Regions from separate parts of the Streptomyces sp. NPDC059008 genome, predicted to be linked through region 1. Evidence: riboswitches for the same ligand, from Rfam matches in the RefSeq annotation. Region 1 holds a riboswitch; each other region holds the start of a gene.
The links. Region 1 has a riboswitch for cobalamin ahead of ACFWZH_RS38115 (cobalamin biosynthesis protein). Riboswitches for the same ligand answer to the same signal wherever they lie in the genome.

Region 1 (3,887 bases):
GGACGACGTCGTCGAGGGTGTTCTGCTTCGCGGAGCGCGGCTCCCAGACGTCGCCCATCGGGGTCCGCTCGTCGGCGAGCCGGGTGCGCAGCTCCCGTACGAGGTCCTCGAAGGCGACGAAGCGTCGGCCGGGGAGGCCGTGTTCGAGGATCTCCACCATGGCGCGGGTGAAGAGGCTGCCGCCGGCCGGTTCGTCGCCGCTGAAGATCCGGCGGTTGGGCTGGGCGGCCATCAGCAGCGACATGGGCTTGCGCAGGGAGTGGAAGGCCCCGTCGGCGTTGCCGGCGTAGCAGCACTCCAGGACGATCACGATGCGCTCGGCCCGTGCGTTGTCGAGGCAGGAGAGCACCGTGTCCTGCCAGGAGACGGTGGTGTGGCTCTGCCGGGGCACCGAGGCGCCGACCATCAGCTGCAGATCGCCGCCGTCGCTGCGGACCCGGCCGTGGCCGGAGAAGTGCACCAGCAGCAGACCGCGCGCCTCGTCGGCGGCGGTCTTGAGGGCCTGCCCCAGCTCCCAGGGCTCCGTGGGGCGGCAGACCGTGACCTCGTCGGCGGTGAACAGGTCGGTGGCGGTCAGTGCCCGCCGCAGCTCGGGGGCGTTGTCCTCCACCGCGGGCAGGCCGGTCAGCGTGGTGTAGTCGTGGACACAGACCAGCAGCGCCCGGTTGATCTTTCCCCGCGCGTCGTATTCGGACATCCGGGTCAGCCCTCGCCGGTGCCGCCCCCGCGCGTCGGTCCGCCCGGATCGGGGCGTTCGGTGTCGCCGACCGGCCGCAGCTCACCGCCCGTGCCGGCGTCGACGGCGGGCGCCTCGCCCTCGGCCCGCTCCTCCTTGCGGCGCCGCAGCCACTCCCGCAGGGCGATGCCCAGCCCCTTGGTGACCTCGGCGGCGACCGCGCCGACGATCACCAGGATCAGGTCATCCACTCCCACGGCCATGTCGCCGGGACCGGCCGAGCCGGCACCGTCGGTGTCGGCCGCTTCGTGGGCGGGGCGCGGCCGCTGCTCCCAGGCGTGTTCCCGGCGGCTCAGCCAGGGTTCGCGCTCCAGCCACACCTGGAGGTCGTCGATGTCCTGCTGCGGATTGTTCGTCCCCGTGATCCTGATGCGGATCTCGTGATGACCGGCGCTCTCCGGCATCCCCCAGCCCCCTTCCGGCGGCCCCTTCGCCACCGTGCAACTGATAGTGACGTGGGATCAGGGGCACAGGCAACCGTCTGTGACGCGGCCGCCACCCTGTGGCGCGTGCCACAGCGCCTGCCGCGGGGCTGCGTCGCAGGTCAAGGTTGAGTTGACGGGCCTTCGCGGGGCGTGGTGGACTGCCGGAGCCAATCGGCGACAGATGAGGAAGTCCGGTGAGAATCCGGCGCGGTCCCGCCACTGTCACCGGGGAGCGTTCCTCCAGCGAAGGCCACGGTCCGCCTCGCGTACGTCTGACGGCGTACCAGGACTGGAAGGCCGGGGGCCACGCCGATCCGGGAGCCAGGAGACTCTTGTCGCCGTCACGTCGAGCCAGGGCGCGGACCCTGAGTGAGGACATACCGCCATGCCCGGCCGCCCTTCGAGAGCACCACTGCACGCCCCCGCAGGGCCCCTTCGAGGCCTGACGGCGGTCTGACCCGATGCGCGGCGAACACGCGGGATACGCGTGCGGCGCGGCCCTGGGCTTCCTCGCCGACCTGATCGCGGCGGATCCGCGGCGCGGCCATCCGGTGGCCGCGTTCGGCCGGGCGGCGGGCGCCGTGGAGCGCCGGCTGTGGCGCGACCACCGCGGGTACGGAGCGGCACACGCCGTGCTGTGCGCGGGCGGTGCGGCCGCCGGGGCCGCCCTGCTGCAGCGCGCCACGGGACGCTCCCGCGGCGCCCGGGTCGCGCTGACCGCGGCGACGGTCTGGGCCGTGCTGGGCGGCACCTCGCTGGGCCGGGAGGCACGGGCCGTCGGCGGGGCGCTCACGGCGGGCGACCTGGACGTGGCGCGGGAGCGGCTGCCGCATCTGTGCGGGCGTGATCCGCAGGCGCTGGACGGGCCGCAGCTGGCCCGCGCGGTGGTGGAGTCGGTCGCCGAGAACACCTCGGACGCGGTGGTGGGCGCCCTGGTGTGGGGCGCGTTCGGCGGGGTGCCCGGCCTGGTGGCGTTCCGGGCGGTGAACACGCTGGACGCGATGGTGGGTCACAAGTCGCCGCGTTACCGGCGCTTCGGCTGGGCCTCGGCCCGGCTCGACGACCTCGCCGGCTGGCCCGGCTCCCGGCTGACCGCCGCGCTGGCGGTGCTCGCCGGCCCCGACCGGCGCGGCGCGCTGCGGGCCTGGCGGGCGGACGGCGGGGCGCACCCGAGCCCCAACGCGGGCCCGGTGGAGGCGTCGTTCGCGGGTGCGCTGGGCGTACGGCTGGGCGGCACGCTGGCGTACGCCGGGCGGGTCGAGCACCGACCGGTGCTCAACGGCGGGGCGCGGCCGGTCGCGGCCGGCGACATCGAACGGGCGGTACGGCTGTCGCGGAAGGTGAGCGCGCTGGCGCTGGCGACGACGGTGGCGGGGCGGCTGGTGGCGGGCGCGGTGCGGCACAGGAGTGCGGCGGCGCGCCGCGGGAGCGGGAGGAAGAGCCGTTGAACGGGCGGAGCAGGGCGTCCGGCAAGGCCGTCGGCGGGGGCCTGTTGGTGGCCGGTACGACGTCGGACGCCGGCAAGAGCGTGGTGACGGCGGGGATCTGCCGCTGGCTGGTGCGCCAGGGCGTGCGCGTGGCGCCCTTCAAGGCGCAGAACATGTCGCTGAACTCGTTCGTCACGCGCGAGGGCGCGGAGATCGGCCGGGCCCAGGCGATGCAGGCCGCCGCGGCGCGGGTGGAGCCGACCGCGCTGATGAACCCCGTGCTGCTCAAGCCGGGCGGCGACCGCAGCAGTCAGGTGGTGCTGCTGGGCAAGCCGGTCGGTGAGCTCAGCGCCCGCGGCTACCACGCGGGCCGGCAGGAGCAGTTGCTCGGCACCGTGACCGACTGCCTGGCCGAGCTGCGGCGCACCCATGACGCGGTGATCTGCGAGGGCGCCGGCAGCCCCGCCGAGATCAATCTGCGACGCACCGACATCGTCAACATGGGCATCGCCCGGGCCGCCCGGATACCGGTCGTCGTGGTCGGCGACATCGACCGCGGCGGGGTGTTCGCGTCCTTCTTCGGCACCACGGCGCTGCTGTCGAAGGAGGACCAGGCGCTGGTCGCGGGGTACCTCGTCAACAAGTTCCGGGGCGATGTGACGCTGCTGGAGCCCGGCCTTGCGATGATGCGGCGGCTGAGCGGGCGGCCGACGCTGGGCGTGCTGCCGTTCGCGCACGGGCTGGGCATCGACGAGGAGGACGGCCTGCGGGTCTCGCTGCGCGGCGCGGTGCGCGAGAGCGTCGTGGCGCCGCCGCACGGCGCCGATGTGCTGCGGGTCGCGGTCGCCGCCGTACCGCTGATGTCGAACTTCACGGACGTGGACGCGCTGGCCGCCGAACCCGGCGTGGTGGTGCGGTTCGTGGACCGGGCCGAGGAGCTGGCCGACGCGGACCTGGTGGTGCTGCCGGGGACCCGGGGCACCGTCCGGGCGCTCGCGTGGCTGCGCGAGCGCGGCCTCGCGGACGCGATCGCCCGGCGGGCCGCCGAGGGCCGCCCGGTGCTGGGCGTCTGCGGCGGCTTCCAGATGCTGGGCGAGCGCATCGAGGACGAGGTCGAGTCGAAGGCGGGCACGGTCGAGGGGCTGGGGCTGCTGCCCGTACGGGTGCGCTTCGCGGCGGAGAAGACCCTCGCGCGGCCAGCCGGGCGGGCGCTGGGCGAGCCGGTGGAGGGGTACGAGATCCACCACGGCGTCGCCGAAGTGACCGGCGGTGAGGCGTTCTTCTCCGATGACGAAGGGC
Region 2 (3,887 bases), on a different contig from region 1:
GCCCAGGGCGCGTCCGTGCGCCGCGCCGCGACGACATAGCCGGCCACGCCCACCAGCAGCCCCAGCAGCAGCGGGTTGGTGGTGCGGGAGGCCGCGGTGGCCAGGCCGAGGGCCCACAGCCACCAGGCGCCGGCGTGCAACGCGGTGGTACGGGTCGCCTGCGGGGCGCTCATCCGCGCCGACGGCGCGCCTGCCACACGGCCGCCGCACCCAGTACGACGACGGCCGCGACACCGCCGAGCAGCCCGGCGGACGGCCCGCCGTCACCCTCGGAGCCGGCCCCCTTCGCCCCGTCCGTGCCCTTCGCGCCGGCCGCACCTCGCCGGTCGGCGGACTTCTCCGGGTCGGCGGACTCCTTCGCCCCGTCCGACCCGCTCACCTGGTCCGCGCACCCCGACTCCGGGTAGCCGGCGATGGCGCACAGCAGTGCATTGGGGTCATAGCGCAGCGACCCGGCGACCGCGGCCAGTGCCTCGCCCGCCGAGGCGTCCTCGGCCACCTGGGCGCACTCCGTCCGGGCCTTCGGCGGCCGCTCGCCGTCGGGAGCGTCCGCCGCGGTGCCGAAGTCGATGACGACGCCGATCCGCTTGCGGCCGTCCTTGGCGGGCGTCTCGCGGCAGATCGCGTCGAAGTCGGCGGCCGCGCGCGGCTTGCCGGCCGCGGCGGAGTCGGCGCTGACGGTGAAGCGGAAGCCCTCGACCGCGCCGTCGGCCGGGCGCACCGTTGCCGGCCCCTGAGTGGCGTAGGCCCAGGAGCCGCCGCTGCCGCCGTCCCAGAAGGACCAGTAGCGGTACTCCTGCGCGTGGGCCGGCCCGGTGGCCAGCCCGGTGACCGCGCCGGCCAGCAGCAGCACGCCGGCGATCCGGGTGCGCCGCATCGGCTGCAGCAGCTGCCTCGGCCGCATCAGAGCGCGTTCTTCTTCTTACGGCCGCTCAGCAGGAAGCCGATGCCGGCGCCGAAGGCGAGCGCGACCCCGACGACCCACCAGACGTTGACGCCGCCGTCGCCGTCCTTGTGGTCCTCGGTGCCCTCGGCGGCCGGCGAGGCGGTACCGGCAGGCTTGGGCCCGGTCGCGTTCAGCGCGGCCACCAGGTCGCTGCCTCCGAAGGAGCGCGGGTCGGCGCCGGTGGCGTGCGCGGCGAGCACCAGCTGGGCGTAGGCGGCCGGACCGTTCTCCTTGGCCCAGCCCGCGGCGTTCTTCTCCAGCCACTTCAGCGGCTTCTGGGCGGCGGCCCCGTGCGAGCCGGCCGCCAGCGCCACCACGGCATCCGCGGTGTTGCCGACATCGGGCTGCTCCTCCTGGCCCGGCATCGCGGAGAGCAGATGCTGTCCGTTCCGGTCGAGCTGGTCGACGAGGTAGGCGGCGCCGCCGTCCGCGGCCCGCGCCGCATCGGCGGACTTCTCCGGCTTGCCGTCCTTGCAGGTCAGAGGCTTGACGGGGGTGTCAGCCCCCTTCTTGGCCGGTGCGACGACGAAGCCCTTGCCCAGGGCTCCGGTGGCGGCGGCCGCGGTGGCGTCCGCGTTCGGCGCCGCGCCCTTGAGCTGGAAGGTGAACGCGCCGTGCTCGCCCTCCTTCGCCGCGCAGCCCAGCTGGAAGGTCAGCAGCGCGTCGTAGGGAGTCCTGCCGCCCTTCTTCGACGTGACCGACTCCGGCTTCTCGCCGGCCGCCGTGAGCGCGCCGATGACGACGGAGGTGGAGTTGGCGTCGCTGGCCGAGCCGGCCATCGAGCTCCAGCCGCCGTCGTCGTTCTGCACCGACTTCAGCCAGCTCACGGCCTTCTTCACGGTCTCGCCGTGCCCGCCGAGCGCGGCCAGCGCCTGCACCGCGGCGGCCGTCTGGTTGGTGTCCCGCATCGCCTTCGCGTCACAGGGCTGCTTCGGCTCGGCGCGGAAGGCGGTGAACGAGCCGTCGGCGCACTGCTGCCCGACCAGCCAGTCCACGGCCGAGGCCGCGGGCCGTACGCCGACCGTGTCCTGCGCCAGCAGCGCGAGCGACTGCCGCCAGACACCGTCGTACTGCGGGTCCTTGGTGCCGTACAGCCCGTCGGGCAGCTTCTTGGGCGACGTCGACGGGGCGGCCGCGGGCTCCGCGGACGCGGCGGGGGCGGTGGCCGTGCCCAGCACCGCCACGGCCGTCAGCGCCATGGCGGCGCGGCGCGCCAGGAAGGCGACAGGGTGCGTCGAAGGGGCCTGGGGAGCCATGGAAGCCATGGGGGCCATCGGGTCGGTGCCTCTCGGGTCGGGTCGCGGCGGTGGTACGCAGCCGCGCTCGGACGACCGCCGGGCACCGATCCTGCGATCGGGCGCGGTGGCACCGGGCTCAGCTCCGTATACCTCGACGGTGCCGCGCACCGGGCCGTCCGTCCGGGCGGGCGGCGGTTCCGGTGGCGGGAGCCTTGGTCGTGCCCCAACGGGTGCTCCGGCTCGTACGGCCGGGAGCGCCGCGCAGTGCGCGGGCCGACGGCCGTCCTCACGGTTGCGGGTCAGCGCCGGATTTCCACCGGCTTCCCCCGATCGGGTACGGATGAAGTTGTCCCGCACACCTTAACCGGCGCCCGGACGGGGCCCGCCCCGCACGTACGAGCCGGGGAAGGCCGAGGCGGCGGGGTTCGTCACACCCCCCTGTGCGTCACACCCTCCCATTCCTGTGCGTCACACCCCCCCAAGTGCGTCACACCGCCCGGTACGTCGCCGGATCGGAGCCGGGTACCCGCTCCACGTCCCCCTGCTTCACCAGGCGCCGCAGATGTGCCTCGGCCTCCGAGACGGCGATGTTCCGGGAGCCGTACGGGATCTGTTCCCAGGGACGGTTCCACTCCATGGCCACGGCGAGCTGCCAGGGGGTGAGGGGTTCGCGGAGCAGCGTTCTCAGCCCGGAGAGCCGCTCTTCGTGGTGGGCGATGAGCTCGCGTACGCGCCCCTCGGCGTCGGTGAAGGCGTGCTGATGGGCGGGCAGCACCTCGGCGGGGGCGAGCCGGCCGACGCGTTCGAGGGAGGCGAGGTAGTCGCCCAGGGGGTCGGTGACCGTGCTGTCGTCCGGGTCCCCGTACAGGCCGATGTGCGGGGTGATGCCCGGGAGGAGGTGGTCGCCGGAGAAGAGTCGGCCGAAGCCGCGAGCCCGCTCGCCCGGATGGTCCTCGCCCGGATGACCCTCCTCCAGGTGCAGACACACATGCCCCGGCGTGTGCCCCGGAGTCCAGATGGCCCGCACTCGGCGTCCCGGCAGGTCGAGCAGCTCGCCGGGCTCGATCCCGCGGTCCGGCAGCGCCGCCTGTCGGCCGGGCAGTCTCCGGCCGCGCCCGTTGCCGCGTGCCTCCCGCAGCGGTGCCAGATGGTCGTCCGGCGCGCCCGCGCCCGCGAGCTTGGCGATCAGGTAGTCGAGCCACTCGCCCGGCTCGGCCTCGCGGGTCCGGCGGACCACGGCGGTGTCCGCGGCGTGCATCGCGATCCAGGCGCCGGACGCCTGCCGCACCTTGGCGGAGAGGCCGTGGTGGTCGGGGTGGTGGTGGGTGATCAGGACGCCGTGGAGATCGGTGAGGGCGAAGCCACAGGCGGCCACGCCCGCGACGAGGGCGTCCCAGGAGTCCGGGTCGTCCCAGCCGGTGTCGATGAGCACCGGCCCGCGGTCGGTCTCCAGGAGGTGGACGAGGGTGTGGCCGAGCGGGTTGTCCGGGATGGGGACGGCGATGCTCCACACCCCGCCTCGGTGGTCGATCACCTGCGTGGTCATCCCGGTCCCCTCTCGGTGTGGCGTACACCCCGTCGCGTACGCCCCGTCACCCCGCACCTGCCCTCTCACTATAACTAGAACTGGTTTCAAGGCGGCCTGAACTCGCCTCCAGTGCATGGTGGTTGGGGTGGCGGTGGCGATTTGGTCGGCGCCGTGG
Region 3 (3,887 bases), on a different contig from region 1:
GCCCATCAGGCCCAGACCCACCGGGCGCCAGCGGGAGTTGGAGGCCCCGGCCTGCTCGGTCGGGTAGAAGTTGATGTCCACGACCCGGTCGAGGAAGGTGACGGCGGTACGGACCGTGGCGTCCAGCTTCTCCCAGTCCATCTCACCGTCGTCACCCAGGTGAGCGGCGAGGTTGACCGACCCCAGGTTGCAGACCGCGGTCTCCCCGTCGTCGGTCACCTCCAGGATCTCCGTGCACAGGTTGGAGGAGTGCACGACCTGGCCGGGCTCGGCGGTCTGGTTGGCGGTGCGGTTGGCGGCGTCCTTGAACGTCATCCAGCCGTTGCCGGTCTGCGCCAGGGTGCGCATCATGCGGGAGTACAGCACCCGGGCCGGGATCTGCTTGAGCGCCCGGCCCTCGGCCTCGGCCTTGCGGTAGGCGGCGTCGAACTCCTCGCCCCACAGGTCCACCAGCTCCGGGGCGTCCGAGGGGGAGAACAGCGACCAGTCGGCGTCCGCCTCCACCCGGCGCATGAACTCGTCCGGGATCCAGTGCGCGATGTTCAGGTTGTGGGTGCGGCGGGCCTCCTCACCGGTGTTGTCGCGCAGCTCCAGGAACTCCTCGATGTCGGCGTGCCAGGTCTCCAGGTAGACACAGGCGGCGCCCTTGCGCCGGCCGCCCTGGTTCACGGCCGCGACCGAGGCGTCCAGGGTGCGCAGGAAGGGCACGATGCCGTTGGAGTGCCCGTTGGTGCCGCGGATCAGCGAACCGCGGGCGCGGATGCGGGAGTAGGACAGGCCGATGCCGCCGGCGTGCTTGGACAGCCGCGCCACCTGGTGGTAGCGGTCGTAGATCGAGTCCAGCTCGTCCAGCGGCGAGTCCAGCAGGTAGCAGGACGACATCTGCGGGTGGCGGGTGCCGGAGTTGAACAGCGTGGGGGAGGAGGGCAGGTACGACAGCGAGCTGGTGAGGCCGTACAGCTCGGCGACGTCGTCCAGGGCGCGTTCGCTGCCGTCCTCGGCGAGGCCGCAGGCCACCCGGAGCAGGAAGTGCTGGGGCGTCTCGATGACCTGACGGGTGGTGGGGTGGCGCAGCAGGTAGCGCGAGTGCAGGGTGCGCAGCCCGAAGTACCCGAACCGGTCGTCGGCCCCGTCGGCGAGCGCCTGGTCGACCAGGGCGTCCAGCCGGGCGGCGTGGGTTCGAACGAACTCCGCGGTCTCGTCGGCGATCAGCCCCTCGCGGTGGCCGACTGCGACGGAGGCGGAGAAGGCGACCGCCCCCTGTGCGGCCGCCTCCTCCGAGATCGAGAGGGTGAGCAGCCGCGCGGCGAGCTTGGAGTACTGCGGCTCGTCACCGATCAGTCCGGCCGCGGCCTCGATGGCCAGCGACCGCAGTTCGGACTCGCCCGCGCCCTCGTACCGGCCGCGCAGGGCGGCGGCGGCCACCTTGCCGGGGTCGGTCGCGGTCAGGTCCTCGGTCAGCTTCGTCAGGGTGCGCAGCAGCGCGACGCCCGGACCGTCCTGCCCGTCCTCGCCCGGACCGCCGCCGGCGGGGGTGGCGGGCGTGGTCACCGCAGGCTGCACGACCTCGGCGTCTGACGCGGGTTCCGTTGGCGCGATGGTCACGTGATGCTCTCCCTCACTCGGCGGGGGCCGGGAGGGGCGGGACGCGACGGCCGCACGCGCGCATGCGGCACCCCGTGACGGTCAAGGGTGCGCGGGCACACCGCGCGGCGTCCACCGACCCAACCCTCGGGGCCCGGACGTATCGACGTCCGCACCGATGGCGGTGCGGGCGTACCGTCGGCAGGTCCTCGGACTTCACGGGCGCGCGGCAGGGCCCTCATCGGGCCACTGGGCGCGCTCTTACACCGTTGCGGGACAGTTCCGGATTCCCACCGGATTCCCCTGCGGCGACAGCGAGGACGAGCATACATCTTGTGCTGCTCCCCGCGTGCACCCCCACATCTTGTGTCGCTTCCTCATACCACTCCGACAGGTGTGCGAAGTGCCAGGGGGCGGGGGAGCGCCCGGAACGGCCCTCGGGCCGGGCCTGGAGCGCCTTTCAGGCCACCTCCCGCGCGAACGCCCAGAGCGTGACGCCCGGTATCGGATCCCAGTCCCGCTCCTCGGCGCGCGCGAATCCCAGCCGCCGGTAGAGCCGGTGCGCGGGCAGCACATGACGCGGCGTGGACAGCACCATGCCGCTCAGCCCGAGCGCCCGCGCCCGCTCCAGACACGCCGCCACCAACGCCTCCCCGACCCCTCGTCCGCGTCCCTCGGGCCGCACCGCGAGCATCCGGAACTCCCCCTCGCCGGGCCGCGCCAGCTCCGCGTACGGGCTCCCGTACGCGCTGAAGGTGACCGTCCCCACCACCCGCTCCTCGGGCCCCTCCACGGCCACCAGCACCTCGGCCCGCTCCGCCCGCTCCGCCACCCTCCGCAGCGTCGCCGCGTAGGTGTCGCTCTCCCCGGATACCAGCAGCCCATCGGCCAGATAGACGGCCACCAGCAACTCCCCGACCGCACCGAACTCCGCCTGCCGCACGGGCCTGATCGTGATGTCCATGGGCTCAAGTGTGGGGGGTGGGACCGACGGCGGGGTGGGTGTCGGTGGGCCTGGTTATCGTCGGTGCCACGCCCCGGCTCAGCTCGGCAGTGAGAGGAGAAAGTCCCGTGACCGATTCCCCCGACCGGCCCTACCGCACGCTCACCGAGTACTTCGAAGAGGCTGCTCGGATACTCGCTCGCTCCGACGAGCGCCCTCGGCTGGAGCTCATCGAGGGGCGAGTCAGCAGCAAGGCCGGGCCGGACGGGAACCACGGGAGGACCGTCGCGTGGCTCACCCGCCTCTTCCTGCGGAATCGGCCCGAACTCTGGCTCTCGGCTTCCCAGGGCCTGAAGGTGCAGTCCGGCCGCGACGGACGCGCCTGCCCGGACGGTTTGCTCGCGCACAGCGGGGCTTTCGCGGGTCAAGGGCAATGGGTGGATCCTGAACCGGTCTTGATGGTCGTCGAGATCACCTCATGCGACCCCGGAGCCGACCACCGTGCCCGGGTACAGAAGCCCCGTGCCTATGCGGAGGCCGGCATCCCGCTGTATCTGCTGATCGAGCGGGAAGAACGTCGGCTCACGCTTCACGGCGAGCCCGACGCCTCCCGCTACGAGGACATCCGCACCGTCGCGTTCGGCGAGACGCTTCACCTGCCCGACCCCGTGGATATCACTCTGGATACGGAGCCGCTCAAAGACTGGGCCGCCGCACCCCGAAGGGATGCGGCGGCCCGCGGCCGAGGCTGATCCGGCGCTCAGTGCCCCGCCGGTGCCCCCGCCGTGGCCGGCGGCAGTTCCGCCGAGACGCCCTTGTCGCCGACGTCCGCGGTGTAGTCGCCGGGGCTGGTCTCGTCGACGCCCTCAGGGGCCTTCACGGCCTTCAGGGCGAACGTCAGGACGACCGTCACCACGACGTTCAGGACGAAGGCGGTCAGGCCGATGTAGCCGATCTCGCCGATGCCGGGGATCTCCTTGCTGGAGCCGCCGAAGTGGGCCTGGGTCGGGCTGGCGACGCCGTACGCCGCGAGCGTGCCGTAGAGCATGCCGGCCGCCCAGCCGGTCAGCAGCGCCCAGCGGTGGAACCAGCGGGTGAACAGGCCGCCGACCAGGGCCGGCATGGTCTGCAGGATCCAGATGCCGCCCAGCAGCTGGAAGTTGATCGCGACGGTCTTGTCCATGGTGAGGACGAAGACCAGGGCGCCGACCTTGACCAGCAGGGAGACCAGCTTGGCGACCTTGTGCTCCTGCTCGGGCGTGGCGCCGGGCTTGAGGAAGTCCTTGTAGACGTTGCGGGTGAACAGGTTGGCCGCGGCGATCGACATGATGGCCGCCGGGACCAGCGCGCCGATGCCGAT
Region 4 (3,887 bases), on a different contig from region 1:
TGTCGTGGTGGGAGATCGGAGAGCGGGTTCATGGCCGTACGACGGCTCAATCACGCGGTGTTGTACGTCCGGGATGTGGCACGGGCGGTGGCTTTCTACGGTGAGGCGCTGGGGCTCACCGTGGATGTGGAGATACCGGGGCGGGCGGCCTTCCTCAGCGCGCCCGGCTCGCTGAACGATCACGACCTGGGGCTGTTCGCGGTAGGGGCGGACGCGCCGGGGCCGGAGGCCGGGCGCGTCGGGCTGTACCACCTGGCCTGGGAGGTCGGCACGCTCGGCGAACTCGCCGCGGCCGAGGCGCGGCTCGGCGAGCGCGGCGCCCTGGTCGGCGCCACCGACCACCTCGTCTCCAAGTCCCTGTACGCCAGGGACCCGGACGGCAACGAGTTCGAGGTGATGTGGCGGGTTCCGCGGGAGGACTGGCCGGGGCCGGAGGTGGCGGACCGGCTGCGGCCGCTGGATCTGGCGGTGGCGCTGAGGCGCTGGGGGCCGGATCTGGTGACGGGCGCCGCGGCCGGTTCGGCCACGTGAGGTGAGGCGCGGCCCGCGCGCCGTGCCTCAGGAGTCCGACGCCGGTGCCGCCTGCTCTGCGGGCTTCGCCCGGTCCGCCGCCTCCGCTCGCTGCGCCCAGCGCTTCTCCACGCCGCTCAGTCGCCAGTACGCCAGCGCCGCGGCCCACACCACGACGAACAGGCCGACGATGATGAAGCCGACGTTGTCGAGGTCGAGGCTGGAGATCCAGCCGGTCAGCGGGTCGTCGAGGGCGAGTTTGTCGTGCAGCACGGTCACCAGCTCGATCGTGCCGATGAAGAAGGCGACGGCGATCGACAGTCCGGTGATGGTGAGGTTGTAGTAGACCTTGCGCACCGGGTTGGAGAACGCCCACTGGTAGGCGAAGTTCATGAACGTGCCGTCGAGGGTGTCGAACAGGCTCATCCCGGCGGCGAACAGCAGCGGCAGGCACAGGATCGCGTACCACGGCAGGCCGGCCGCGGCGCCGCTGCCCGCCATCACCATCAGGGTCACCTCGGTCGCGGTGTCGAAGCCGAGCCCGAAGAGGAAGCCGAGCGGGAACATCTGGCCGGGGCGGGAGATCGAGCGGGTGAAGCGCCCCAGGAAGCGGTTCATGAAGCCGCGCGAGTCGAGGCGCTGCTCCAGCTCGGCCTCGTCGTACCGGCCGTCGCGCATACCGCGGAAGACCCGCCAGATCCCGGCCAACGCGATGAGGTTGAGGGCGGCGATGAGGTAGAGGAACGTCCCCGAGACCGTGGTGCCGATGGTGCCGAGGATCTGGTGGGTACGGGACTCGTCGTTGAGCAGGGTCCCGGCGAGCTGGGCGCCGCCCGCCACGAGGGCGGCCATCGCGACCACCACGCTGGAGTGGCCGAGCGCGAACCAGAAGCCCACCGAGACCGGCCGCTTGCCGTCGGCCATCAACTTGCGGGTGGTGTTGTCGATCGCGGCGATGTGGTCGGCATCGAAGGCGTGCCGCATGCCGAGGGTGTAGGCGGTGATGCCGAGTCCGGCGCCGAAGACCTGGCTGCCCACGGAGTAGTGGTGCGGGACGACGAGCAGGAAGAGCACGCCGAAGGCGACGACGTGCAGACCGGCTATGACGGCCATCAGACCGGCGGTACGGAGGGTGTCCTGCCGGCGCCACCGGAACGCGGCGGGGGCAGGGGTGTTCGGGGTATCGGTGGACAGGGCCATCCGGCGGTCACGCTCCAGCACCTCGTGGATCACTTCGTGAGATGCCGTGGCCGGTCTCCTGGCTTACGGGTGCACGCGTCCCTCCCCGCCTTCCCGGCCGCGGGCTGCGGTCAGTGGCGCCGTACGCGCGCCATGCGCATACGGAAAGGGCTGGAAACTCCCCGATCACAGTGGCGAGGGCCGCTCCGGCCTGGGACACAAGGTCCGGCACCGGTCTTCCCGAACACCACGGCTCGGTCACTCTATCTGCCGGGGAGTGCGGGATCTGTCGAGGAGGACGGGTGGAGGTGCGGGCCAGTGGCAGCGGACTCACGGCCGGTGGTCGCCGGGAGGGCCGGGGCTCCGGCGGGGCCGGTGGGCCAGGGGCGCCGGGTCAGTACTCCAAGGACGAGAGAAAGGCATGCAGTTCGCGGTCGAAGAGCCCGGTGTTCTCCAGATTGACCATATGGGCCGCGCCCGGTATTCGGACTCTTCGGGCGCCGGGGACGGCCAGCGCTATGGCGTGGGCGTTGGCGGAGATGTCCGTACTGTCGAGGTCGCCGTCGAGCACGACCGTCGGCACCCGGATCTCGCCGAGACGGTCCGCGGCGCCGACCTCAAGGGGCATCCCGGCGCCCAGCCCGTCGGCATGCACCTCCACATTGGCCGTGGCCGAGGCGCGCATCCGCTCACGGAACCCCGGGTGCACGGCGGATGGTTCGCGATGCGGACCGTCCACCCACATCCGCAGGAAGTGCTCGACATAGCGCTCCGCGCCGTCCGGTGCGCCGATGGCCGCGACCTGCTCCTTGATGTGCTCCAGGACGAAGGGGTCGGTGAAGGGGCGGCCGCTGATGCCGGGGGAGGCGAGCGCGAGGGCCGTCACCCGGTCCGGGTGGGCTATCGCGGTGTCGAGGGCGACCCGCGAACCGTGTGAGAGGCCGACGAGGACGGCGCTGGGGGCGTCGAGCGCGTCCAGGAGCGTGCACAGGTCGTCGTGGTTGGCGTAGTCCCCGTCCACCGTGGAGGACAGGCCGTGGCCGCGGAAGTCGTAGCGGATCGCGCGGAGGCCGGAGTTCACCAGCCAGGTGAACTGTTCGTCCCACATGTGCTGGTCGAGCATGCCGCCGTGCAGCAGCACCACCGCGGGACCCGAGCCGGCCGTCTCATAGAACAGCTCGCCGCTGTCGACCGGCACGAGGCCGTTGTCGACCTCGGACCAGTCGGTGATTGCTCGGGTCATGCTCCGGACCGTCCTTTGCGCGTGAGATGCGTGGTGCTGACATTACTTGTCGGTGATGTCGGCATTCTCCGGTGGAACGTGTGAGCCGTTCGCCAGGTGCCGGAATTCCTCGCCGAGTCGGTCGAGTACATGCAGGGTCGTGCGGACGTCCTCGGCGGGCAGGTCGGCCAGTCGTCGTCGCAGCTCCGTCGCCTCGAACTCCTGGATCCCGCGTATTGCCGCCGTGCCCTCGGCGGTGAGCTCGATCAGGGAGGAGCGGCGGTGTGCGGGGTTGGGTGTCGTCACGACCAGGCCCAGCTCCGCGGCGTGGTTCACCCAGCGCTGCACCGGCTGTCTGTCGAGCCCCATGGAGCGGGCCAACTGCGGCACGGTCCTGGGGCCTTCGCTGTGCAGGGCGTCCAGCAATGCGTGTTCACCGGCGGTCATGCCCGTGTCCGTCAGCTCGCGCTCCACCGCGCGGACGACCGTCCGGTGCAGCGGCCAAAGGCGTCTGATGACGCCGTACAGCAGGTCCTCGGCGGGAGGGGGTCCGTCGGTCCCCTCCCTGTCGGCGTCGCGCGCGGTGGAGCTGTGCGCTCCAGCGCCGTTCGCGTCGGTGCCATGCTCTGCGGCATCCCCCTCATTGACACTCATGATGTCATGATGACATCGATGATGTCGTTTGGGAAGGGGCTTGATGCGGAAAGGAGTTGAGGGGAAGCAGGCGGTGAGGGCGGAAGGCGTCGGCGAGGGAGAGCGGGAGAGCGGATGAAGGTCGGTCTGTTGCGTGCGGTCGGGGTGGCCACGGCGGTGTACGGGGTGGCGGTGACGGCGGTGCCCGATCTGCTGGCGCGGCCTTCGGGGCTGGTCGACGGTGAGGGAAGGGTCGAGCGGGCCACCCGGGTCTCGTTGCGCCCGCTGGCCTGGCGGGAGGTGGCCAGCGGGCTCGCGCTCGCGCTGGCGCCCGAGGGGCCGG

Region 2: it holds a riboswitch for cobalamin, as region 1 does, so the genes downstream of both, ACFWZH_RS35250 (prenyltransferase/squalene oxidase repeat-containing protein) here and ACFWZH_RS38115 (cobalamin biosynthesis protein) in region 1, are expected to answer to the same signal.
Region 3: it holds a riboswitch for cobalamin, as region 1 does, so the genes downstream of both, ACFWZH_RS22405 (ribonucleoside-diphosphate reductase subunit alpha) here and ACFWZH_RS38115 (cobalamin biosynthesis protein) in region 1, are expected to answer to the same signal.
Region 4: it holds a riboswitch for cobalamin, as region 1 does, so the genes downstream of both, ACFWZH_RS09085 (HoxN/HupN/NixA family nickel/cobalt transporter) here and ACFWZH_RS38115 (cobalamin biosynthesis protein) in region 1, are expected to answer to the same signal.

Annotation. Positions count from the first base shown of each region.
Region 1 is NZ_JBHYJC010000077.1:12,469-16,355, reverse strand. Features, by position in the region: gene ACFWZH_RS38125 (caspase family protein) at 1-697, opposite strand, end outside; gene ACFWZH_RS38120 (hypothetical protein) at 703-1,140, opposite strand; cobalamin riboswitch at 1,343-1,493, shown strand; gene ACFWZH_RS38115 (cobalamin biosynthesis protein) at 1,623-2,609, shown strand; gene ACFWZH_RS38110 (cobyric acid synthase) at 2,606-3,887, shown strand, end outside.
Region 2 is NZ_JBHYJC010000056.1:12,328-16,214, forward strand. Features, by position in the region: partial or broken gene ACFWZH_RS35240 (CbiQ family ECF transporter T component) at 1-173, opposite strand, end outside; gene ACFWZH_RS35245 (SCO2322 family protein) at 170-877, opposite strand; gene ACFWZH_RS35250 (prenyltransferase/squalene oxidase repeat-containing protein) at 904-2,220, opposite strand; cobalamin riboswitch at 2,392-2,534, opposite strand; gene ACFWZH_RS35255 (MBL fold metallo-hydrolase) at 2,672-3,730, opposite strand.
Region 3 is NZ_JBHYJC010000019.1:7,525-11,411, forward strand. Features, by position in the region: gene ACFWZH_RS22405 (ribonucleoside-diphosphate reductase subunit alpha) at 1-1,605, opposite strand, end outside; cobalamin riboswitch at 1,767-1,929, opposite strand; gene ACFWZH_RS22410 (GNAT family N-acetyltransferase) at 2,045-2,548, opposite strand; gene ACFWZH_RS22415 (Uma2 family endonuclease) at 2,656-3,279, shown strand; gene mctP (monocarboxylate uptake permease MctP) at 3,288-3,887, opposite strand, start outside.
Region 4 is NZ_JBHYJC010000004.1:288,078-291,964, forward strand. Features, by position in the region: gene ACFWZH_RS09080 (VOC family protein) at 31-531, shown strand; gene ACFWZH_RS09085 (HoxN/HupN/NixA family nickel/cobalt transporter) at 559-1,710, opposite strand; cobalamin riboswitch at 1,741-1,956, opposite strand; gene ACFWZH_RS09090 (alpha/beta fold hydrolase) at 2,084-2,932, opposite strand; gene ACFWZH_RS09095 (MarR family winged helix-turn-helix transcriptional regulator) at 2,975-3,565, opposite strand; gene ACFWZH_RS09100 (hypothetical protein) at 3,680-3,887, shown strand, end outside.